DNA from 2 places in the Halomonas sp. 3D7M genome. Region 2 is predicted to be linked to the other one. Evidence: predicted binding sites of a transcription regulator. Region 2 holds the regulator's gene; the other holds the start of a gene.
The links. Region 2 encodes FliA, which starts transcription of late flagellar genes. Its sites were predicted from a motif close to CTAAAGTTNNNNNNNNNNCNGCCGATA; they were not measured.
Positions count from the first base shown of each region.

Region 1: a site for FliA is predicted at 5,739-5,765, ahead of fliD (flagellar filament capping protein FliD). Genes of this name have one in related genera too.

Region 1 is NZ_JABUZF010000212.1:3,292-11,944, reverse strand. Features, by position in the region: gene INT22_RS12060 (hypothetical protein) at 1-184, opposite strand, end outside; gene INT22_RS12055 (hypothetical protein) at 595-786, opposite strand; gene INT22_RS21910 (flagellin) at 883-1,560, opposite strand; gene INT22_RS21905 (hypothetical protein) at 1,665-2,213, opposite strand; gene INT22_RS21900 (flagellin N-terminal helical domain-containing protein) at 2,164-2,451, opposite strand; gene fliD (flagellar filament capping protein FliD) at 2,714-4,075, opposite strand; gene fliD (flagellar filament capping protein FliD) at 4,308-5,660, opposite strand; gene INT22_RS12030 (hypothetical protein) at 6,042-6,371, shown strand; gene INT22_RS12025 (YqhA family protein) at 6,723-7,328, opposite strand; gene INT22_RS12020 (exopolysaccharide biosynthesis protein) at 7,394-7,987, opposite strand; gene INT22_RS12015 (tellurite resistance TerB family protein) at 8,078-8,530, opposite strand; partial or broken gene INT22_RS12010 (nucleoid-associated protein) at 8,650-8,653, opposite strand, start outside.
Region 2 is NZ_JABUZF010000095.1:2,682-18,814, reverse strand. Features, by position in the region: partial or broken gene INT22_RS03865 (MFS transporter) at 1-604, opposite strand, end outside; gene uvrA (excinuclease ABC subunit UvrA) at 821-3,670, shown strand; gene INT22_RS03855 (Crp/Fnr family transcriptional regulator) at 3,844-4,584, shown strand; gene INT22_RS03850 (ribonucleoside-diphosphate reductase) at 4,712-5,509, opposite strand; gene INT22_RS03845 (adenosylcobalamin-dependent ribonucleoside-diphosphate reductase) at 5,569-7,680, opposite strand; gene INT22_RS03840 (hypothetical protein) at 7,889-8,446, shown strand; gene INT22_RS03835 (sensor domain-containing diguanylate cyclase) at 8,456-10,495, opposite strand; gene INT22_RS03830 (OmpA family protein) at 10,519-11,190, opposite strand; gene INT22_RS03825 (motility protein A) at 11,195-12,010, opposite strand; gene INT22_RS03820 (RNA polymerase sigma factor FliA) at 12,050-12,700, opposite strand; partial or broken gene INT22_RS03815 (flagellar basal body rod protein FlgF) at 12,700-13,170, opposite strand; gene INT22_RS03810 (flagellar hook protein FlgE) at 13,213-14,565, opposite strand; gene INT22_RS03805 (flagellar hook assembly protein FlgD) at 14,641-15,336, opposite strand; gene flgC (flagellar basal body rod protein FlgC) at 15,339-15,749, opposite strand; gene flgB (flagellar basal body rod protein FlgB) at 15,774-16,133, opposite strand, start outside.

The DNA of each region.
Region 1 (8,653 bases), on a different contig from region 2:
CCAGCGTGGGAACATCATCCGCTTGCATTTTAGCGCCCATCGATAGCTTTCTGGGCCGATCAGCAGGCTGGGAAGCGCTTCTAAACTCGCCGCTAAGAATTAAATACATAGCAACAAAGCCACAGGTCAGGCTAACCCACATCGTACCAATCGCCACCACTAGCGCGAGCGTATAAGTATCCATACTATTTTTATTATCCCTGCGGCACCCGCAGCGCCTCTAAGCCTCAGTCTATAAAACACCCTGTTGTTGCTAGCACGGCCCAAAATGAGCCTGCTAAGTGATTATGGTAGAAAAGCGCGTCATCACAAGCCACCCTTGGTCTATAGCACCTTTCAAGCTACCCCAACATCACTTGCGTATGCACCACGCCGCTATACCCGAGTAACCCACCGCACCGTCATTCCCGAGTAACCCTCCGCACCGTCATGCCCGAGTAACCCACCACACCGTCATTCCCGAGTGGGGTTATCGGGAATCCATTCTGACCTTTGCCCGATACTACCCAGCAGCCTGCCTCACCATGGATTCCCGCTAAGGGCATGCGGGAATGACGAACCTGGGGCGTAACCTCTGTGAGTGGCGGGTGCAAGCTACCCCAACATCGACTTAGTATGCTCGCGCTGCTGCTTCACCGCACCATCTAATATACCCAGCAGCTTTTCATAATCCTCCGGCATCGCTTTATCCATGCCGGTGTCTTCAAAGCGTTGTAAAGTGGCTTGAGTGTCCGCTATGACAGTTTGCAGCTCATCGATAACGTGTTGTTGTTCTTCATTAGTCATACGTCACCTCAGTAAAAAAAACCGGCCCCCAAAGGGAGCCGGTTTAGTGTACTACTTAGTGATACAGCAAATGCTCTATCGAAACTAAGCCTCAGATTAACCCAGCAGTGAAAGAACGTTCTGCGGAATCTGGTTGGCCTGTGCCAATACAGAAGTACCAGCCTGCTGCAGGATCTGCGCGCGAGTCATATTGGCGACTTCTACCGCGTAGTCAGCATCTTCGATGCGCGAACGAGCTGCAGAGAGGTTAGTCTCATTGGTGCTCAGGTTGGTAATGGCTGATTCAAAACGGTTCTGCACAGCACCCAGCTCAGAACGCAGGCTGTCCAAGGCTTCCAGCGGGTTTTTGGTGGCGTCCGCATCGCTAAGCGCTTCTTGAGTCAGATCACCATCTTCGGTAATGAAGATTTCATTTGCAGCACCATCAGTGATCTTGCCATTGTCATTAACATAGACAGAGGCAGCAGCTGAATCGGAAAGAGTGAAGTCTCCTTCAAACCCGGAAGTAAAGACAGCTGCGCCGCCACCACCGAGGGCATCAGTCACCGCATTAGCGTTACTAATATTATACTGATTAGCAGCTGTACCTTCACCGTCTAAGTCTACATCGTAAGCGTTAGTTGTATCGTCTTGAATCTGATTCTGAAGATCTTCAAAGGCGATGGTTTCGTTTTCAGTATCTACTCCGGCGCCACCGTTCGCACTATAAACCGTATCGTCTGCAGTAGTAATGCTACCAGCAGTACGGCCTCCTTCAGCAAGCTCACTGACCAAGTCTTCAATCGTAGCGACAGGATCGCCGCCCGTATTTGTTACGCTTAGATCAGCAGAACCAGCGGTACCCGTCAGGTATAAGTTTTCGCCTGTAGAGGCAAGCGTTAGTGCACCAGAAGATGAAACGTTAACTTCTTTGACTCACCAGCGCCTGGTGTTAGGCCAAGATCGGTGGCTAAGTTACCAGCATTTCCATCTACAGCTACGCCAGCACGGTCGAAGCTGAAAGTGTTAGTGTCAGCGTCGAGAGTGTATACAGTATCGGTAGTACCCGGATCTAAAGTAATTTCAGCGCCATCTTTCAGATTCTGGAACACATCACCAACGTTAGAAGCGGTGTTGAACGCTGCGTTTGTACACTCGTTCGAGGTGCCAACTTGTTCAAAGTCATTGGCACGTAGGTCTTGAATCGACGCAGCTTTATTGGCGGTACCCGTACCGTTCACATTAAAGCCGCCTAAATTCAATGTTTCAGCATTGATCTGCTGTAGGTTGACAGAAATGGTCTGGCCATCGTTAGCACCTACCTGAATTTTCAGGCCGCTATCTTCTGCCAGCACTTTAGTGCCGTTGAAGTCAGTTTCTTCAGAGATACGGTTAATCTCATCCAGACTCAGAGTTAGTACCGTTTTGAGCCTGAACAGACAATTCACGAATACGCTGCAGGTTGTCATTCACCTGATTCAGCGCGCCTTCAGCGGTTTGCGCAATGGAGATACCATCGTTAGCGTTACGCTGAGCCTGGCCGAGACCGGTGATCTGTGAAGAGAAGCGGTTAGCGATGGCTTGGCCAGAGCTCAAACGCTCCATAGAGGTTTGCAGCGAGTTTTGTGATTTGGACAGGTTGGACTGGCCAATCATGGAAGTAATGTTGGTATTGATCACTGACATGGTGTGATTCTCCTTGCATGAACACTGGCCGGAAGGCCTGCTATTCGGCCACTTTGTGCGCCGTTATTAGAATTAACGGCACAGTGAGAAGAATCTTTAGGGCGGTTAGTAAAAAAAAGATGTAATGTTTGGTAACTGTAGGGTGAGAGGCTTACTTTTACGTGGGCAACAAAAGGGCGGCTTACGCCGCCCATTGCGGGTGCCTCGCTTCGCTCGTTACACCGCACTACTTATCTGTGGCTACTCAACCGAAGCGTTAAGGTTATTTCTTGCGGCCTAACTGATTATCCAGGGCATCAAACTGCTGGGCAATCATCGCATCTAGCTGACCGAACTGGGTGCGGTAGCGGGAGATGGTGCCTTCAATGGTTTTTTCCATACGCTCGAAACGGTCGTCCAAGCTTTTAACACGGTTTTCCGCGCCGCTAATCGCTAGTTTTACCACGCCATTGTTGCCCAGCATCTGTTCGATTGTAGTGTTTAGCCTACCCGCCATGCCGTCGCCCTCGTTTTCACCGGCAAAAAAGTCATTGAGGGCCTGGGGGTTATTGGCAACCAAGTCATCTAGCGTCTCCTCATCGACCTTGAGCTTGCCATCTCGCTGCAGAGTGATGCCTAGCTGGTTAAGGGTCGACAACTCACCGCCTTCTACCCCGCCGGTTAATACACTGCGCAGCCGGGATTCGATGGTGCGCACGGTGTTATCGCCCAATAGCTCGCCAGCGGTTTCGCTATCGCCGGTAAAGCTAGTGAGCTTGCCAATGGTGCCTTTTAAGTCGTTAAACGCTTTTACAAAGCCATTAATCGCTTCGCGCTGCTTTAGCGTGTCGCGCTCAATATTAATGGTGCTGGAAGCCGTTTCGCCGTCCACGATATTGAGTTCAGCAAGATTTAGCGTTACGCCTTGAATCGCGCCTTCAACACTGTTTTCTGCACTACTAATCGCAATGCCATTAACCGTAAGCGCGGCATTTTCACCTGGGCGTTTTGTTAGCGCATCTTCAGCAAAGGGGCCGGGGAGCACGGCGCCATTGGTATCAACAAAGCTAAAGCTTTCAATAGAAGCGTCTGCGCCAGTGGTTTTAGAGCTAAGTGCCAGCCGGTAGCCCGTGCCATCATTGATAATCGTGGCGTTAACACCAGCTTCTTTATCAGCGTTAATGGCATCACGAATATCTGCAAGGCTACTGCCTTCTGCGATGTTGATATCGACGCTCTCCCCATCGCCAAAGGTCAGCTGCATTGCGGTGGCCCCTTGTAGATCCAGGGCGGCGTCCCGCTCTGCCACGCGGTTTGAGGCCAGCGTACCAGAGGTGGCCAACTGGCTGACCTCTACCCGGTAGCTGCCCGGCAGCGCATCAGCGGCAGCAGTCGCTTTAATGGCATCGCCACGCACATTGGCGGAAAGGCTTTGGTAGAGCTTGGGGTCATTGATTTTGGCGACCGCATCTTGAAACGAGTTCAGCGACGTTTGAAGTTGACCGAAAGCAGAAATTTTCGCCTGCTGCTGTTTCTTTTGAAGCGTAATCGGCGCGAGTTTGCCTCGCTCAGCCGCTTGAAGCTGATCAAGCAAACCAGTGAGATCAAGGCCAGAACCAACGCCAAGAGAGGTTATCGTCGCCATGCGGGGGTATTCCTCAGTGCAAAAGGCTAAACCACAAGACCCAGGCACGCATGCGCACGCCCGTTTATTTAATAGCACTGCTATCGGCAGAAAAGCGCACAACTTTAGCGCCTTTTCGCGCTTTCGCCGATTTTCATACTTTTTTACTAGAAATGAGAATTTTCTAATGAAAACGCCTGCAGGAAGCAGGCGTTAGCGTAGGCGTTCAACAACCACCAAATTACTTTAGCGACTATTTACGCCCAAGCTGAGCGTCAAGGGCATCAAACTGCTGGGTTAAATAGTTGCTGGTTTGGTTCATCTGGGCAATCATGCCGTCTAACTGGCCGAATTGAGTGCGATAGCGGGAAATGGTCTGCTCAATAGACTGCTCCATATTCAGATAGCGCTCACCCAGAGATTCTTTGAGGCTTTCCGCACCGCTAATCGCCCCCGACACTCTGCCGTTGGAACTAAGCAGCTGCTCTATTGTGGTGTTAAGCTGCCCCGCCATGCCTGACTCATCCGCATCGCCAGCAAAGAAGGTTGAAAGTGCCTCCTGATTATTGGCAATGGCGTTATCAAGCTTGTCGCTATCAACTTCAAGCGTGCCATCGCGCTGTAAAGAAATGCCGATATCGCTGAGCATGGAAAATTCGCCTTCCACGCCACCGCTGAGCACGCTGCGCATGCGAGACTCAACGATACGGACAGTGCCATCACCTAGCAGATCACCCGCAGCACCGGTTTCAGAATTGAAACTGGTCAGCGCGCCGATGGTGCCCTTGAGGTCGTTATAGGCATCGACAAAGCCCGTAATCGCTTCACGAACAGCGCGTGTATTCTGCTCGACTGCCACGGTGCTATCGCCCTCATCTTGAAGGTTAAGCGTCACGCCTTGAATCGCCCCTTCAACCTGATTGGTAGGGCTGGTAATAGCAATGCCATTCACCGTCAACGCGGCATCGGTGCCTGCTTGCAGGGTGTTATCGGTGTCGGCGGCGAAGGGCGCTGTGCCTGCATCAGAAAAGCTAAAGCCGGTAATAGAGGCATCCGCACCGGTTTCGCTGGAACTAAGCGCCAGCCGGTAGTTGGTGCCGTCGTTCACAATGGTGGCGTTAACGCCTGAATCCTCACTGGCATTAATCGCATCGCGAATATCTTCCAGGCTGCTATTCGCACCGATGGTGACGTCTTTACTGGCCCCATCACCGAACGTGAAGGTTAGCGTTTGCTCAGTGGTCGTTTGCGGCGCGTCCAGTTGATCAACACCTGTGGAAGCCAGCGTGCCACGAGTAGCGAGTGTATCAACGGTGACATTGTAACTACCGGGCTGCGCTTCGCCATCTGCCGTGGCAGTAATGGCATCGCCTCCCACATTCGTGGAAAGGCTTTCATACAGCGCACTGTCGTTTAACTCAGCGGAGGCAGTTTGAAATTGGGAGAGCGCACTTTGCAGCTGACCATAAGCAGAAATCTTGGTCTGCTGGGTTTCCAGTTGACGCTCTATAGGCTTCAGCTTCCCTCGCTCAGCATCTTGCAGTTGATCCAGCAAGCCGTTGAGGTCGAGCCCTGAGCCAATACCGAGTGATGAAATGGAAGCCATAAGTTACTGCCCTTTTTTTAAATAACGCCCAACACGCTGGCGCTGCTCATACGTAAGAATGTGATTTATATTTAATACTATCGACCATTAAAGCTTAGACTTGAGCCTATTTGGCTTTTTTTACGTACTAAAAAGTAATGAATTGTAAAGAATGACGCTTACATAAAGCTAAAAAGGCATAACACCATCAATTTTAATTAATACTTTTTGCTTTTCCCCTAGCGGCCCACATGTTGAATTATCTAGATGACAGAAATATGTCAGAAAAAGGTCGGCGGTTGCTTTGACACCAATCCATCATAGACCTTGGTCTAATACCCGCATTGCTTTATAATGCACTGCAACAAGCCCATTTTGGGGCTGTTTGCAGGAGAACGACTTATGCCTTCCGAGGTGTCACAACCCGCATCCACCGTAGTGTCTGCCGCTTATCATGTGCAGCGCAGCCTACGCCACTGCCTTTCTACCGTTGCCGAGCTGCTTTACGATAACGGCCATGTGCTCGAAACCATTACCTTGCCGCAGCGTGGCCTCGCCCGACGCGAGCTGGCTCATTTGAAGGGGCATTGCCCTAGTTGGAAAACATGCCAACGGGTGCTTGAAGAGAGCGGTGCCGCTGAATTTAATGATTACGACCGCTTCGTACTGACGTCTATGGGGCGGGAGCTAATGTTTGATATGTTTGGTCAGGGTGCTGCCGACTGCGCGTAATCGCGTTTGCTTTGCTCTGCACGTTCTAAATACGACGCTCTAAATACGACGTTTTAAATACAAAGCGCCCGCAGCCCCTTGAAAAAAGAGCTGCGGGCGCTTTTCTATTAGCGTGATGTGCTTAGCGCAGTCCAAGCAGCGATAGAATAAACAGCACAACAACGATTAGACCAATAATATAGATAATGTTACGCATAACGGCACTCCTTGCTTTTGCGTTTAAAGGCTTGCTTCAAAGAAAGCAACACCTTGGGATAACATTTCCAGCCTAGCAGTGATTGATAATGTTTGCGTAATTTACCCTCGGCGGGTATTAACTCACTCGCTTAAGAGACAGCCCGACGATTCGTCTCACTCCCCCTTATGCCCAAGACTCATGAGATACAGCGCTGCCGCCAGCGCCAGCACCGAAAGCGCGAGGTAGATGGCTTCCAGTGGCGTCGTGAAACGGATATCCACCACAGCGCGGAAAAACTCAATAATTACCGCCAAAATCACCACGCGGGCAATCTTGTCCTTGAGTTGATCCAGTGAGCCTACGTTAAACGGATGCTTGGGATAGCGCACTTCCGCCTGGTCGATCCGGGAAACAAACAGCCGATAGATACCTAGCCCAAAGATCAGCAGCACAATCGCTATTAAATAAACATCAACGGCGATGATGATGTCCGGCACCAGGGTGTCGTGGATATCTTGAGAGCTATCCACCAGGTAGTAGCGCAGTACGTCACCCACCACGGTTAAGATATCCAGCGTGCCAACAATAAACAGCATCAGTGAACCCAACAGGCTTGGCACTACCGCCAGCATTACTAGAAAGCGCGAATTCCAAAGCACCGTTTCAATCCGCCGCTCCCAGGAGGATTGTTCACGGGGCGTTTTGGGCGCAGGCGGCAGTGCTGAATGTGGCGATGGTGAGTTCGATGATGATGACTCAGACGGTGCTGGATCAGACATGGTGCGTGCTTGCTCCTTTTAAAAAGCCGTCAGCTTAGGCGGCGCTAGGATGATCGTACGCGAACTTATAGCACGTTGATCAGCACAACCGTAAACGTAACTCCGGTGAGTAGAAAACCCAGCGAGAGCATAATGCCGTCTCTGGCGACTAAACCTAAACCAAACAGGGTAAGCGCCAAACCCGCGCCGTTGGCGCTAAACGGAATAAACTCCATCGGCGGCATGGCTAGCGCGATAAGCAGGCACATCACGGCGGTGACGCGTATCCCGATATAGCCAGTCATCCACGCTAGGCGCACACCTAGTAAGCTATCAATCCATGTGGCGGGCTTTTTCATGTAGTGAATAGCTTTATCGAATTTGTTTCGGGCAATAGAGCGTTTTACCAGCCATTTAGGTAACCAAAAAGTTTCCCTGCCGATTAATAACTGAACGGACGTGAGCAACACCAACGCCGCCATAAGCGTTGGCATACCGGGAATATCACCGATGATAGGCGCAAGTGTGATTAGCCCAGCAAGCAACAATAGTGGCCCAAATGAACGCCTGCCCACCGCGTGAACCACGTCGTCTACGCTTACCTTGGCTTTTTCACGCTCCATTCGCTCCATGGTGTTAATCAGTTCGGTTAAGTTCGATGCATCCTGCATATCACTCATTGGCGTTTCTGCGCTCCGAGCCCTGTATCAATGGGTCTATTAATGGTTATGTCGACGGCTGGGGATTTCTGCTGAGCCGGAAGGGAGCCGCTAGGCCTGGGGCGTGCTGGCAAGCTTGCTGCGAATAAAATCACTATGGCTAACGTGTAAAAGATCTGCCAGCCGCCGGATACGGTGCTCTTCGAGCGGGTCGATACTGCCGTCTGCCCAAGCAAGCTGCCACATTAACGCTACCAACTCGCAGCGCTGCTCATAACCGTAGTGCTCTTTTATCAGGCTAACAAACTGGTAATGATCGACGGCATCATCCACTTCTGCTTCCGCCAACGTCATTAACTCGTTAACGTCGCTGTCACTTAAGTGGTAGCGGCTGATTAACATCTGCTTCAGTGCGGCGCGTTCAGCATCGCTTTTATCGTAATCGGCACGCATGACTTCACAGAGCAGCGCCGCCGTTGCGAGTTCTAGCGTCAGGGTTTGATTATCACGCTGCTCAGGTTCTGCCAGCGCGCGTTGGAAGAAATTGCTAATGGCATCCAGCACGGTTTCTCTCCTGTTAATAAACCTGCCACTTCGACTGGCGATATGGCACTTAGTGCCCTTTACGCCTAAGCGCCCACCCTCACCTCACTATTCACCAATCACGATTCACGATTCACCAATCAC
Region 2 (16,133 bases):
ATAAATCGGGGCGCGTAATAACACTTTTAAACTGCTGGCGATCCATCCCCACATCGCGGTGGCGCAAACGGCGGGGGGCGGGTGGCACCCATCGCCAAAGCACCACTAAACCGACCAGCGTTAACAGCGCCGTAAACCAAAAAACGCCCGCCAGACCCGCCCAGGCCGCCAGCCAGGGGCCAAGAACCATGGCGATAGCAAACGATACGCCAATGGAGAGCCCAATCGTGGCCATCGCCGCCGTTCGCACCTGCTCACGGGTTTGGTCTGCTAATAGCGCCATAATCGCTGCAGCAACGGCTCCACAGCCCTGCAACGCACGGCCCAAAATAATCCCGCCAATGGAGTCGGCCACCGCAGCGACCACGCTTCCTACGGCGAAGATCAGTAGGCCCATGGCAATAACGCGTTTACGACCAATGCGGTCTGACAGCAGGCCAAAGGGAATCTGTAGCGTTGCCTGAGTTAGCCCATAGACACCTAATGCGACACCAATTAGCAGGGGGGTAGCGCCACTTAAGGTGTCGGCATATAGCGCCAACACCGGCAGCACCATAAACAGCCCCAGCATACGAGACGCATAAAGCCCGGCTAAGCCGCTGATTGCACGGCGTTCAGTGGCCAGCAGCAGTGCGGAAACCTTGCGCATAATACCCTTGTGGTCAATAAAGAGGCTGAACAGCCCGAGATAACCGTCCATTCTAGCGCTTTGTATCCACGCTGGAAACGCCAAGCGCTGACAGCATATCGATATGGAGCTTTGCCGGAAGGGGGACAGCAAACGTATAATTACGCTTTTGCCACGCGATTCGAGGTGTTGATGGACAGCATTCTGGTCAGGGGTGCACGCACCCACAACCTCAAGCAGATCGATGTGGAGCTGCCCCGCGACAAACTTATCGTCATTACCGGCCTTTCTGGCTCAGGTAAGTCGTCGCTGGCGTTCGATACGCTCTACGCTGAGGGACAACGCCGCTATGTGGAGTCACTTTCCACCTATGCGCGTCAGTTCCTTTCGATGATGGAAAAACCCGATGTAGATCACATCGAAGGGCTTTCACCTGCGATCTCTATTGAGCAGAAATCCACTTCCCACAACCCACGCTCTACCGTCGGCACAATTACCGAGATTTACGACTACCTGCGTCTACTGTTCGCCCGGGCAGGCACACCACGCTGTCCAGAGCACGGCGAAGAACTGGAAGCACAAACCATTTCCCAAATGGTCGACCAAGTCATGAATCTGGCCGAAGGCACCAGGCTAATGCTGCTGGCGCCGGTGGTGAAAGGCCGTAAAGGGGAGCACCTGCAACTGCTGGCAGAATTGCGGGCTCAAGGCTTCGTTCGGGTACAGATTGATGGCCAAGTGCTAGAGCTTGACGATATTGCCCCGCTCGACAAGCGCAAGAAACACGATATCAGCGTAGTGGTTGACCGTTTTAAAGTACGCGATGATATTGCCCAGCGTCTGGCAGAATCGTTTGAAACCGCCATTAATCTCGCCGACGGCACGGCGATGATCCACTTTATGGATGGCGACCAGCAAGATCTTGCCTTTTCGGCACGCTTTGCCTGCCCGGTATGTGGCTATTCGCTTTCTGAACTTGAGCCGCGGATGTTTTCGTTCAACAACCCAGCGGGGGCTTGCCCCACCTGTGATGGCTTAGGCGTTCAGCAATATTTTGACCCCGACAAGTTGATTAGCCATCCGGAACTTTCGCTAGCAGAAGGCGTGATTAAGGGCTGGGATCGGCGCAATATTTATTACTTTACCCAGCTCCAGGCGCTGGCTAAACATTACCAGTTTGAGCTTGAAACGCCATGGATTGAGCTGGCCAGCCATGAGCGTGAGATTATTTTAAATGGCAGTGGCAGCGAACAAATTCCCTTTGTCTATGTGGGGGACCGTGGCCGCAAGGTGACGCGCGAGCACGCCTTTGAAGGCGTATTACCCAATATGCAGCGCCGCTATCGGGAAACCGAATCCAACATGGTGCGTGACGATCTGGCCAAGTATATCGCCGTGCAGCCCTGCGCTACCTGTGGCGGCTCGCGGCTGCGCAAGGAGTCACGCCATGTGTTTGTCGATGACCATAACATTGCCGATATTGTGCATTTACCTATCGGCGAAGCGTGGCGCTACTTTGCCGAGCTTTCCCTACCGGGCCGCAAAGGCGAAATTGCCGACAAAATCGTTAACGAAATTCATGCCCGCCTAGAGTTTTTGGTCAATGTCGGGCTGGATTATCTGAACCTTGAGCGCAGTGCTGACACGCTCTCAGGCGGTGAAGCCCAACGGATTCGTCTTGCCAGCCAAATTGGCGCGGGGCTAGTAGGGGTCATGTATATTCTTGACGAGCCTTCTATCGGCCTTCACCAGCGGGATAACGACCGCTTATTGAAAACCTTGGAGCGCCTGCGGGATTTGGGTAATACGGTGATTGTCGTCGAGCATGACGAAGACGCGATCCGTGCGGCTGACCATGTCCTGGATATCGGCCCAGGTGCAGGTGTCCATGGCGGTGAAATCGTCGCCCAGGGCACCCCTCAAGACGTGATGGACAACCCCAATTCGCTGACGGGCCAGTACTTATCGGGAACACGGGAAATTGCCGTTCCCCCCTATCGCATTCCTGGCAACCCTGAAAAACAGTTGGTGGTGCGCGGCGCGACTGGCAACAACTTGCAGGACGTCACCATCAGCCTCCCGTTGGGGCTGTTTATTGCCGTCACGGGGGTTTCCGGCTCGGGCAAGTCGACGCTGATCAACGGCACCCTGATGCCGATTGCGGCCCGCGAGCTTAACCGCGCGACTACCTTGACCCCGGCTCCCTATGAGAAAGTAGAGGGGCTTGATCAGCTTGATAAAGTGATCGATATTGACCAGAGTCCTATCGGTCGTACGCCGCGCTCAAACCCAGCCACCTATACCGGTATTTTCACCCCGATTCGTGAGCTGTTTGCGGGCACTCAGGAAGCGCGTTCGCGGGGCTACAAGCCAGGCCGCTTCAGCTTTAACGTTAAAGGCGGCCGCTGCGAAGCATGCCAGGGCGAAGGTATGATTAAGGTAGAGATGCACTTCCTGCCGGATATTTATGTGCCTTGCGATGTGTGTAAAGGCAAGCGCTATAACCGCGAAACGTTGGATATCCACTACAAAGGCAAAACAATCCACGAAGTGCTGGCCATGACGGTAGAAGATGCTCTGGAGTTCTTCAGCCCAGTGCCTGCTATCGCTCGTCGTTTACAAACCCTGTTGGATGTAGGCCTTTCCTATATTCGCCTAGGACAAAGTGCCACCACCTTGTCTGGCGGTGAAGCGCAGCGTGTCAAACTGGCCCGTGAGCTAGCCAAACGTGACACCGGAAAAACACTTTATATCTTAGATGAGCCAACCACCGGCCTACATTTTGAGGACATCCGTCAGCTACTCACGGTACTCCATCGCCTGCGCGACCACGGCAATACTATTGTGGTGATCGAGCACAACCTGGATGTGATCAAAACGGCCGACTGGATTATTGATCTTGGCCCAGAAGGTGGCTCTGGCGGTGGGCAAATTATTGCCGAAGGAACCCCAGAGCAGATTGCCAAGCAGAGCGTTTCCCATACCGGGCATTTCCTGGCACCATTGTTAAAACGCGGTAATCGTGTCAAAAAAACCGCCTAGAGCCACTTCCAGGGTGGGTTGATACTCACCCTGGAAAATGACAGCGATACGCTTGCCCCTCCCCCTAGGACGACAAGAGAGCAGAAAAGACCAAGCAACATAGGACGGCTCTGTTTATATTAAACAACAACGCGGCTTGTTAATCGTTGCTAATCTTTCAGGAGAAGGAAGCTGTGGATCAGGATAACAGCTGCATTATTAGTCACTTCAGTCACTACTGCTCACTCACTGAAGCAGAAAAAGCACTATTAATCGAATTGGAAGAGAGCCCTACTGATATCAAAGCAGGTTCACTGCTGTGGGAAGTTGACGCCCCCGCGAATGAGTTTTGCACCTTGCGCAGTGGCTGGGCTTACTCCTATCGACATTTAGAAAACGGCGATCGGCAAATTCTGGAAGTATTTTTACCTGGCGATATTATCGGTTTGCGAGAGTTTGCGTTTTCCAGGCGGCTGGAAAACGTGCGCATGATTACTGACGGCGTGGTCTGTCATTTCCCCCATAAGCGCATGTTAGAGCTGTTTCGTCAGTCACTAACGCTGACCTCGGTGATGTTTGCTATTGGCAGTCGCCACCAGGCTCTACTCACGGAACGGCTGATCAACTTAGCGCGGCGTAGCGCTAGACAAAAAATGGCCCACTTTCTCCATGAAATGTATCTACGCTTACGCCAAACCAACCATGACATCAGCGGACAGTTCCGCTTGCCACTTTCTCAAGAGCAGTTAGCCGACATTCTGGGCTTAAGCCCTGTTCATGTGAGCCGCACGTTTAGTGCATTGAGTGAAGATAGCTTGGTATTCCGTGACCGTCATAACGTCACTATTCCCGATTTAAAGGCCTTGGCTACCGAGGGGGAATTCGACGACTGTTATTTAACCGATAACGTCAGGCCGCTACTTATTAGCGCCTGAGCCTTAGCGCCTAAATCAGCGGCAGGTTTTCTGTTCTTAAAACTTTTTGTTCTCAAAACAAGCAACGCCGCGTGGTTCTCTAGACCACGCGGCGTTGTTCGTTAGCGTTCTAGTGGGCTTATCTGGCTTAGCCGCACTTAGACCAACCGCAGCCTGCGTAGCAGGTTGGACAGCCATCCATCATAATAAGCTCACCGCGACACTCAGGACAGTTACCCACGGTTGCAGGGCCACTGCCTTCAGGCTTTTTTACGGCGTTTTCTTGCTGCTCAGCGGCACCGCCCAGCGACTCCACGGCTCCAATCGCCGGGCTTGTGTCTGGCTCGTCGGCCGGTGGCTGCCAAGCATGGCCATGCTGCATACGGTGCGCATAACGCTCTACCAGCAACTCTACCGGTACTTGGTTACCATCCTGATCCAAGAAACCGCGCCGATAAAGAATCTGCTGGATCGACCAAGCAATCGCCGCCACTTCGGAATCGTGGAACATAGGCTTGTTCCAACGGTTCATACCACAGCGCACTAAGCCTTTATCCCACGCCACTTTGCGTAAGTCAGCCACCGCTTGGGTGACATAGCCCCCACGCGCAGCAAGGGAAAGACTACGCATCGTCGCCGTAATCCACTGATGTTCGCTGGAAAGCTGTCCTGATGGGAAAAAGAACTCGACCGGGCGCTCAATCACCACACGTCGGCCACCTACCACGCCTTCTACCGGCATAAAAGAGACCAGCAGGTAAACTTTTTTGCGGCCTTCCGCACCCACGTAAGAGATCTTTTCGGATACCGCTTCTAACGTTCCCTCTGGACGCGAGGGGATCCTGACCGTTAGCGGGTCTTCTTCCGGTAGCTCAGGGGCTGGCGTTGTTTGCTCCTGCTGCTTGATACGGTAACCAACGATTTTTGAGGTAATTTCTACAGCCATGGTGTTCTCCACTTAGCAAAGGGTGTCGGGCGATGTTCGTAGCAAGGCGTAGCCCGCCCTTACCATTTGCCGTAGGTGCCCTCTTTTAAGGCATCAAACAGGTTGGCGGCGTTATGCTCTTCACCGTCATAAACCACCGTTTCATCGCCGGCCAGCTCTAAGGTTTCGCCATTTTCCAGTTCAAACACGTAGGTGGTATTTTTTAAATCATCTTCGCGTACCAGAACGCCCTGAAATGCCTCTGGGTTGAAGCGGAACGTGGTGCAGCCTTTTAAGCGACTCTCATACGCCTGGAGGTAGAGATCCTGGAATTTCTCAAACGGGAACTCTGTCGGCACGTTAACTGTTTTAGAGATTGCCGAGTCAATCCACTGCTGAGCGGCCGCCTGCACGGCCACATGCTGCTCAGGCGACACTGAGTCTGCGGTAATAAAGTAGTCGGGTAAATCGCTTTCCACCGCATCGGCGGCAATAAAGTGACGATAAGCGGCTAACTCAAACGAGACAACCTCAACCTGCTCTTTGGTTTTCTTACCCGATTGAATGATATTGCGGAAATAACGGTGCGAGAACGAGGGTTCAATGCCGTTAGAGGCATTATTACCCATCGATAGCGAAATCGTACCAGTGGGCGCAATAGAGCTGTGGTGGGTGAACCGTGCACCATGTTCCGCCAACTGTGTGACCAACTCAGGATCGAGCTCAGCCACTTTCGCCATATACTGGCTATAGCGGGCATGCAGAATACGTCCTGGTACTTTATCACCCACTTCATAACCATCGGCAGCGAGTTGGGGGCGCTCACGCATCATCTTCGGTGTAATCGTATGCTCTTGCTCAAGCACAGGCGCCATGCCTTTCTCTTTAGACAGCTCTAGCGCTTGCTTCCAGCCTTCCAGCGCGAGGTGGCGGCTAACTTCTTCGGTAAAGGCCAGCGACGCTTGAGAGCCATAGGGTATTTTAAGCATGGTCATCGTTGAACCAAGCCCCAAAAAGCCCATGCCGTGGCGGCGCTTGGCTTCAATCTCACGCTGTTGCTGCGGCAGTGGCAAGCCAGCAATTTCCACGACGTTATCGAGCATGCGAGTGAAGATCGCTACCACCTTGCGATAGCGTTCCCAATCAAAGCGTGGCTTGTCACTAAACGGCTCAATCACAAACTTGGTCAGGTTGACCGATCCCAGCAGACAAGCGCCTTCTGGCGGCAGCGGCTGCTCGCCACATGGGTTGGTCGCGCGGATATCTTCGCAGAACCAGTTATTGTTCATGCGATTGACTTGATCAATCAGAATAAACCCAGGTTCAGCGTAGTCATAGGTCGAGGACATAATGGTGTCCCACAACTCGCGCGCTTTAATGACTTCAACGACACGGCAAGCCACGCGGCCTTCATCGTCGACCGTATAGCCCTCTTCAATGACGGGCCAGTCGCGATAAATCAAATCACCCGCTTTGACATCGTCTTTTTCACCAGGGTGCAATGGAAACGCCAGCGGCCAGTCGGCGTTGTGCTTCACTGCTTCCATAAATTCGTCGGTAATCAACAGGCTAAGGTTGAACTGGCGCAGACGACCAGCTTCTCGCTTAGCTTGGATAAACTCACGAACATCAGGATGACCAACGTCGAAGGTGCCCATCTGAGCGCCTCGACGTCCACCTGCGGATGCCACGGTGAAACACATCTTGTCGTAGATATCCATAAACGCCAGCGGCCCGTTAGTGCCAGCACCAGCGCCAAACACAAACGCTCCCTTATGGCGCAGCGTCGAAAAGTCGTAGCCAATACCGGCGCCAGACTTCAACGTCATGCCAGCATCAACGACGGAGTCGAGAATATCGCGCATAGAGTCGCGAATAGTGCGCGAAACCGTGCAGTTAATCAGGCTGACCGCAGGTTTGTAGGCTTCAGCGCCCGCATTGGAAAGGATTCGTCCGGCAGGAATAGCGCCGTTTTCTAACGCCCAGCGGAATTTTGGCAGCCACTCGTTAGCATTGTCACCTTCAACCGCCGCTAACGCTCGCGCGACACGCTCAAAGGTAGCACCCACATCCTGATCAACAGGTTGGCTATGGCGATCTTTTAACCGATATTTAGCATCCCAGATATCTTTTGAGGGAACCTGTAGTGGGACGTCATTCGAAGTCTTCATAGCCTTTGCTGCGGTGCTCATGTCGCGAAACTCCTTCACAACGGGGTGAAATTAGCGCTCAAAACGGTGCGATTATACGTTCTGCGACTATGAAGTATAGACTTGACTTTACACTATATGCGGCATTTTTCTTGTTAAAGACTACTACATATAGAAAAATCAGCGCGTTACCTTTTGCTTATCTTCAACAAACGATAGGCTAATGTTTTTCTTGTGCGATGCCACCCCTATGCCTACTTTAAAGCCTTTTGCGTTAGCGGCCTTCAGCGCCCTACTTTCCAGCACTGCGCTGCCTAGCATGGCAGCAACGTTCAATATTGATGCCGAACAGCCCCACGATCATTGGCAGTCAATGGCGTTAACGTTAGGCAGTGAGCGGCACTTTCGCGCCGTGGAAACTCATAGCTATTCGGATGCCACCTTGAGTTTGAACGCAACCCAAGGTGTTTGCGACTTACCATGGCTGGAAATGCGGGTCACGCTGGCTGAACAGCAAGGCGAAAGTCGCGCGGTTAACTTAGTGCCTACCAGGATCCGGGTGGATGATACGCCTATCATTGATACCATGGCCGAGTTTATTACCGAGCGTGGCGATGATGGGTTTTATGCGCACTTCTACCTAAGCGACCTGCAAACATTAATGGCGCAAATGAGCCAGGGAGAGCAGCTGTTTATTGGTTTCGATCAACAGGATAGCGACCCTTGGTATATGACCTTTAGTCTTGACGGTGCTGATGATGCCATAGCGAGAATACAGCGCTTATGCGACCGCGCCGACGACCAATGATAGCGCGTGTCACTGCACGCTTTTGTCAGCGATTTCAACGCGGTTACGCCCATTATGTTTAGCTCGGTACATCGCAGCATCGGCCCGGGCGATGATAGTCTTGCAGCTATCATCGGGCTGCCATACTGCGACACCGATGCTGACCGTTATCGGTTGGCCCAAGCCCTTCACCTGCAGTGTTGCCACTAGCCCACGTAATCGTTCAGCAAGCCCTTCGGCGGCTTCAATACTGGAGTGGGTCGCCAATACCACAAACTCTTCCCCTCCCCAGCGCCCCAAATGATCACAGCCCCGCAGTGAACTTTCCACCATGCGTGCTAGCGAAATCAGCACATCATCGCCCACGCTATGGCCGAGGGTGTCATTGATCTGTTTAAAATGGTCGACGTCAAATAACAACAGCGCGAAAGCCGCCCCATAGCGTTTTGCTGCTACCAGCTCTGCATCAATAGCCTGCTCGATGCGGTAGCGGTTCCACACCTGAGTGAGCGGGTCAAAATGTGCCAACTGCTCTAACCGCTGATTCGCTTCTGCCAGCGCTTTACGCTCGCGCTCCAGATGCATATTGAGCGTGCTGATCTCATAAGCAGAAATGGCCAGCGTTAAATCTTCTCCTAAATCTATCGCGGCTAGCCGCTCAACCCGTTGCCAGGCTTCGCTTTTTCCTGTGACCTCCTCGCACCACGCGTCAGAAGGCGACATCATCATAGGTGGCAGGGATGCTGAAGAGGGCTGCATCGCCCAGTAGAGCGTTTCCACTTGCTCAGGACGAAAAAACATCAGCCAGCCGCGCTGAGCAGGATCGGTAGGCAGCGGCACGGCGAGTACTCCACTCTGCTCTAGCATGTCTAAAGAGCATGTTAGCGGCTCTTTGGCTGTCTCTTGGGTACACCATGGGCCACTATGGATATGGGATTTTTCAATCCGCGTGACCAGTTGGCCGATCGTTTCCGGCTTGGGCGTATTGCCTGATTGATAGATACTGCCTTTCACCCATAACGCAACGCCATTGGCACGAAAGAGCGACTTCCATGTCTCGGCATGCTCCGCAAACAGCTGATAAGGCCCCTGAGGCTTTAAGCGATTATTACTTGAAAGCACCAGGCTATCTTGTACGCGCTGCAAATAGCGCGCCTCTTGGCGAGCTCTCAGCAGTAACAGCCGCTGCGTAGCCATTTGCACCAAGGTGCGTACCGCATCTCGTACGGGCGGCGCTACGGGGTAAGGCGCTGCCGAGTGGCAGAATAGCAGCCCCCAAAGGCCGGTATCTCCCTGCATGGCCACGCTTAATGCGCCGCGCACGCCAAGTCGCTGTAAGTACTGTTGACGCTCAGGGGCAGGGGCACGCAAGAAGCTGTCACTTACATCTACCACCACACTCGCTGGCAGTAAGTGCTCGTAGGGTGCTGCGACATCTTGGATCAGCCGCACCGGATGGCGCTCATAGGCACGCCGTAATGCAATGGGGAAGTCTTTGGCGGGAAAGCGTTGCCCTAACAAGGCAGGCAAACGAACCGCCGCTAATTCGACACTCGACTGAGCGCGCCCTTTAGCTAACGACTCGGCTACGATCAAACCATGCCAGTCACTATCGAAATGGCATACAGACACCCGGTCATGCCCGGTTAATTCTTGTACCGACATCACTAGGTAATCAAGTAGCTCTTCTTGATGGGTCGCTTCCGCTAAGCGCATCAGGCGTTCGTTCACCGTGCCAAGCAGACGCTGCTTACCGAGGGAATGAAGGGGTTCTATCTCAACTAACACATGCGCACCGGCACGGTAAGCATGTAACTGGAAACGGTTTGATCGAGCGGGACACTTAAAGGTGAGAGGCCCCGGCAAACGCTGCTGACCTTGGAGCTCATAGCGTACGCGCTGGCTTAAGCGCTTGCCTAGAACGCTGGAGAGCGTTGCGAGACGCCCTTCAGGAAGGCTTACTCTCAGCAATTCAACAAAGTTGCTACTAAATGCCTGTATGCGCCGACAGTCAGCATCGAGCACCAGTAATGCACCGAACGACTGTAGTAGCGAGTGATGCTTCGACACAGAGATGGCCTCAAGAAATCTCTTTACCCCTCAGTCTGCTGCCTTAGCAACAGTTCAACGCGCCGGTTGGCGGATCTACCTTCCGGCGTTGCGTTACTTTCCATGGGTTGGGTATCGGCGTAACCGACTGCCCGCATACGTGAAATAGCAACTCCCTGGCGCTCAAGATACTGGACCACCGCAATGGCGCGCCCTACCGAGAGATCCCAATTTGAGGGGAAGCGAGAGGTAGCAATGGGAACATTATCCGTATGCCCTTCTACTGAAATTTGCCCCTCAAAGGATGCTAACACTGCCAGAAGGCTTTCTAACACATCTTGCCCCTGGGGCGTTAGTACGGCATCACCGCTAGGGAAAAGCAAGCTGTCGTCGATGCGCAGCGTAACACCTTCTTCACCTTGAGAGACACTAACCCCGGGGATATTAAGCTCAGTCATTCGCGGCTTGAGCCCGCTGTGCCGAGGATGGATACCGGTTGCTAAGCTGGCCAACGGCAGCGAGGTGATAGCACTTACAGAATGCATTCTATCGCGGTCAAAGGCTTCCCCTCCCCCCGGCGGGGTCAATGCAAGCAGTAAGACAAACAGCGTGATTAACAGCGTTAATACGTCTAAATAGCTCGTTAGCCAACCTTCATCGCCCTCCCCTGACACAGTGGGCAATTCCAGTGCGTGCCGTGAATCACGATCTAGCATAGCGCTATCCTTTTGCCGCAGAACTAACTGTTGGCCGCGGTTTTACAGAGGCATCACGGATCTCGTCATGATAATTAGCCACAAAGGAGTTGAGCGTTTCTTCAATAAAAGAAGGCAGCCGCCGTTTAGTAATTAGCGAAATGCCCTCCAGCACCATGTTCATGGTGATAAGTCGCTCTTCCGTGCGCCGCTCTAGCTTGACGGCAATCGGTTTGAACACCAGGTTGGCGAGCAGAATACCGTAGAACGTTGTCAACAGAGCCACCGCCATGCGCGGGCCAATAACGTCAAGATCGCCCGCATCCATCACTTCCAGCATATTGACCAAGCCCACCAAGGTACCGATCATGCCAAACGCGGGCGCATAGGTAGCCATAGTACGAAATATCTGCGCCTCAGCATGCTCCCGTGCTTTTAATCGTGCGATGCGCCAGCGCAGCATATCGAAAATTTCGTCCTCTTTCGTGTTAGCAATCACCAGTTGAATCCCGGTGCGCAAAAAGGGGTTACGGGTGTGCTCTAGCTCCTTCTCAACCGCCCTGACATCGCCTTTGAACCACAGGCGCGCCATGGAAACCAGTTCGTTAATATCATCACGCACATAGGTGTTTTCACGCCGAAACACCAATCCCACCAGGCGCACCACGCGTAGCACTTCTTTCAGCGGATAACTAATAAAGGTAGCCGCCAAGGTGCCCGTTACCACAATGGCTAGCCCCGGCAAGTTGATAAAGCTTTCTGGCGACTCTGCAGTAAAAAACAGCACGCTTACCAGCAAAAGCATGCTGGCAAAAATACCGATCAGCGTAGATGGGTTCATCAACGGCTCCTCGCCGGTTATTCGTGATTAATAGTGGCGTTAGGTGGTGTCATATAAGCGAGCGCGAAGCCTGCTAATCGCTTGGCTGTGAAGCTGGGAGACACGGGATTCGGTCACACCCAGCACCGCCCCGACTTCTTTAAGGTTCAGCTCTTCTTGGTAATACAACGCCATCAGTAGCTTTTCACGCTCAGGTAAGGCATCGATCGCATCAATTAACGACTGACGCTGCTGCTGATCTAACAACTGATCGAAGGGCAGGTTAGTGGCTTCCTCCTTCGCGGACTCGGCCCCTTCGGCCACCAGTTCTTCAAAGGGCAGCAACTGGCCACTGTTCGTATCGTTGAGCAATTGCTGATACTCACTAAGCGGCATATCCAGGTCACGCGCGATCTCACCCTCTTCCGGCGGGCGCCCTAACTGCTGTTCAAGGCGACGCACCGCATCATCCACGGCTCTGGCAGAGCGGCGTACACTACGCGGCAACCAGTCACGTGTGCGCAGCTCATCCATCATGGCACCGCGAATACGCTGGCTTGCAAACGTGGCGAACGTTGCCCCCTGGGTCGCATCAAAACGCCCTAGTGCTTCTAATAAACCCACCATGCCAGCTTGAATAAGATCATCCAACTCAATACTTGCGGGTAGTCTTACCTGCAGCGTTAAGGCCTGACGTCTTACCAGTGGCATACCAGTGCCGCAGGCCCCTCACCCTGGGGAATAGCACTGATGGTGCCGTCCGCACCAATGGATACTTGCGCACCTTGAGGCAAGGCAATGGGGCCACCTTCCCCCATTACCGGACGCCCAACACTAAGCAGTACGCCATCACTATCCAGCTGCAGGTCGCCCCTGCGGGTGTACGCCTCAGTGCCGTCTTCTCCTAGCACCGCCATCCAGGCATCATCCTGCATCGCGATATCGAGGGTTCGACCCGTGCGTTCAATAGGGCCCTGCGAAAAATCGGTGCCTGGGGTGGTCGTCACCGCCGATACCCGCGTGTCGAGTAGCCCAGCGCCCTCTACCGGGACTGAACGCGCAGCTTGCAACTGAGCGCGAAAGCCTGCGGTAGACACATTCGACAGGTTATTGCTAACCACTGCCTGCTGGTCCATTGTGTGTTTGGCGCCGCTCATGGCGGTGTATAGCATACGATCCACAACTGACTCCTTAGCGCAGCATCACGCCATTATTACGAGTGACTACAGGTTAATAATGGTCTGCAGGAGCTCGTCCTGGGTACTGATGGTGTTGGAGTTAGCTTGGTAAGAACGCTGCGCCACAATGGTATCTACCAGCTCGCTGGCCAAGTCGACGTTAGACGCTTCTACTGCTTCCGCTTGGATCTGACCCAGACGACCGGTGCCAGGCGCCCCCAGGTTTTCCAAACCAGAGGTATTCGTCGCCGCCCACAAGTTGTTGCCCAGTGGCTGAAGGCCTTCCTCATTACGGAAACTGGCTAGCGCAATCTGGCCCGCAGCACGGGTTTCACCGTTGGTGAAGTTACGCTGGATAACGCCTGTTTCAGTGACGGTAATACCGGCCAGTGCACCAGAGGTGAAGCCATCCTGGTTCAGCTCTTTTTGCAACGAGTCTGCGGCAAACTGAGTAGAGCCATTAAACTTAAACTGGATATCCAGAGCGGCTGCATCGACGCCACCGGGGATGCCACCAATAGTGACGCGAGTTTCATCTGTTTCTGGATCTTCAGTTACAACTGCACCTCCTGGGTTGGCGCTCTCTCCAATACCCGTAACAACTCCCTGCGCATTGGTTTGCAATCTACCACTTTGGGTAAAGTCCAATGTAAAGCTGCCTCTGGTTACCCCGTTAGTGACGGCAGTCACATTCCATTGATTACTATTGTCGCCCACCCTTTCGAAATAGGTAGCAACATTAACCGCATTCCCCAAAGAGTCATAAGAAGTGAAGTTATTGGAAAAATGATAGTTCAATGGTGTGACGACAGGAGGGTTGGCCTCTGCGTCAGCATCACTTTCTGAAATTTCAACAGTATTTAAATCTTGGCCACTGACTACCCTGGCATCCAGGTTTAATAGCGCATTTACTTCGGTGGTGGCTTTAGCTGGAATATCATCAACGGGCACATTTAATGCCTGCGGGGCGCCGCCTACCAATACGTTTGAGAAAGGGAACGCCTGCTGGTCATCGGTATCTACAGTAATGCCGCGATCCATACCGTAACCCATCAAGCGGTCGCCCTGGGCATTAACGATATCGCCAGCAGCGGTAATGCCGAACTCACCGTTACGCGAATAGCCGACTTCACCGGTTGGGCGCTCTAGCCGGTAAAAGCCTTCACCGGAAATCGCTAAATCTAGGTTACGCCCCGTGCTCTCGATACTGCCCTGGGTGAAATTCTGGCGCACATCTGACACCTGCACACCAATGCCCCGCGAGGCTGCAAACACATCAGAGAACAGCACGTCAGAGCGCTTGTAACCAACGGTTTGCGAGTTAGCGATGTTGTTACCCGCAGAGTTTAGCTTCTCTGATTGCGCGTTAAGCCCAGCCACTGCCGTTGTAAATGACATAATACGTTCCTCATCAAAACGTCTTTTTCATTAAGACGTTCTTGCTATAAAAATGTTGTTTTACTTACAAGTTACTTAAAGAATCTGTTTAACTTGATTCAACTGAACCTGTCCGTAAACAGCCCCTAAATCCAGCTGAATATTTCCACTACCATCGTTAGGGGTCACACTATTAACAACCGCATAGTTCAATGCGGTTGAGTCTAGTGTTTCACCCTCAGCATCTTGAGCCTCTAGCTGAACCGTGTAACGACCACTGGCAGCGGCTTCGCCCTGTTCGTTTTTACCGTCCCACTGGAAAGACTGCACACCAGCCTCTACCGCACCCAAGTTATAGCGTCTGATCACCTCGCCACCTTGGCCAACAATCACTGCGGTAAGCTGGTCGGCGGGTTTAGCAAGCTCGACACCAAACGGTGTCGTATAAGACTTTCCTTCACTATCCTGCTCTAGCATGACCTTGTTGCCAGGCACCATCACACCTTGGCCAATCAAGCCACTTGCTTGCAGTGCTTGGTTGGCATCCATTTGGCTAGTAATGCTCTGCAAAGTGGTGTTCAGCTCTTCAATCCCACTTACCGTATTAATTTGTGCGATCTGGGAGGTCATTTCCGCATTCTCCATCGGATTCAGCGGATCTTGATTCTGTAGCTGAGTAATCAGCAGCGTTAGAAAACTGCTACGCAACTCATCTGATGCGCTCTGCTTTAACTGGGAACCACTGCCGCCGCCATTAATTGCCGAAAGTGTTGTCGGGTCGATTGTGCTCATAATTAACCCTCACCCAGTGATAGCGTCTGCACCATCATCTGCTTCGTTGTGTTGAACACTTCTACGTTGGCTTGATAGGAGCGCGACGCCGAGATCATGTTGACCATTTCATGCACAGGTTCAACATTGGGCTTGGCGACATAGCCTTCTTCATCCGCAGCAGGATGGTTTGGCATGTATTGCAGACGTAGCGGAGCGTCGTCTTCCACTACCTCAGTGACACGTACGCCACCGACGCCATATCGATTATTGTGCGCTTGGGTTTCAAACATCACTTGTTTGGCCCGATAAGTCTCTCCATCAGGGCCTGCAATGCTGTCGGCATTGGCCATATTGCTAGCGGTAACATTCATACGCTGCGCCTGGGCGCTCATGGCCGAACTAGCAATATCAAAGGCTGAAAACATCGACATAGATTACTTTCTCCTACCGCTCGGTTATTCCGGCTGCATCGCGTTTTTCAGGCCCTGAATTCGGCGATTCATGATGGTGAGTGCGGCTTGGTAACGAACAGCATTGTCTGCAAACTGTGTCCGCTCACGATCCATATCGACCGTATTGCCATCCAAGCTGGGCTGATCGGGGATGCGATAAAGCAGCTCTGCACTGCCTACACCACGCCATGCTGGGCCTTCACCTTGCAGATGATGTTCTGACGTTCGTGCAAGCGTCAGTGCGCCATTTTGCTGTTGCTGTGGCTGGCTGCCCGCAACGGCCTTCTTTAACTCACTGGCAAAGTCGAGATCGCGCGCTTTATAGTTAGGCGTATCGGCATTGGCAATATTGGCTGCCAGCAC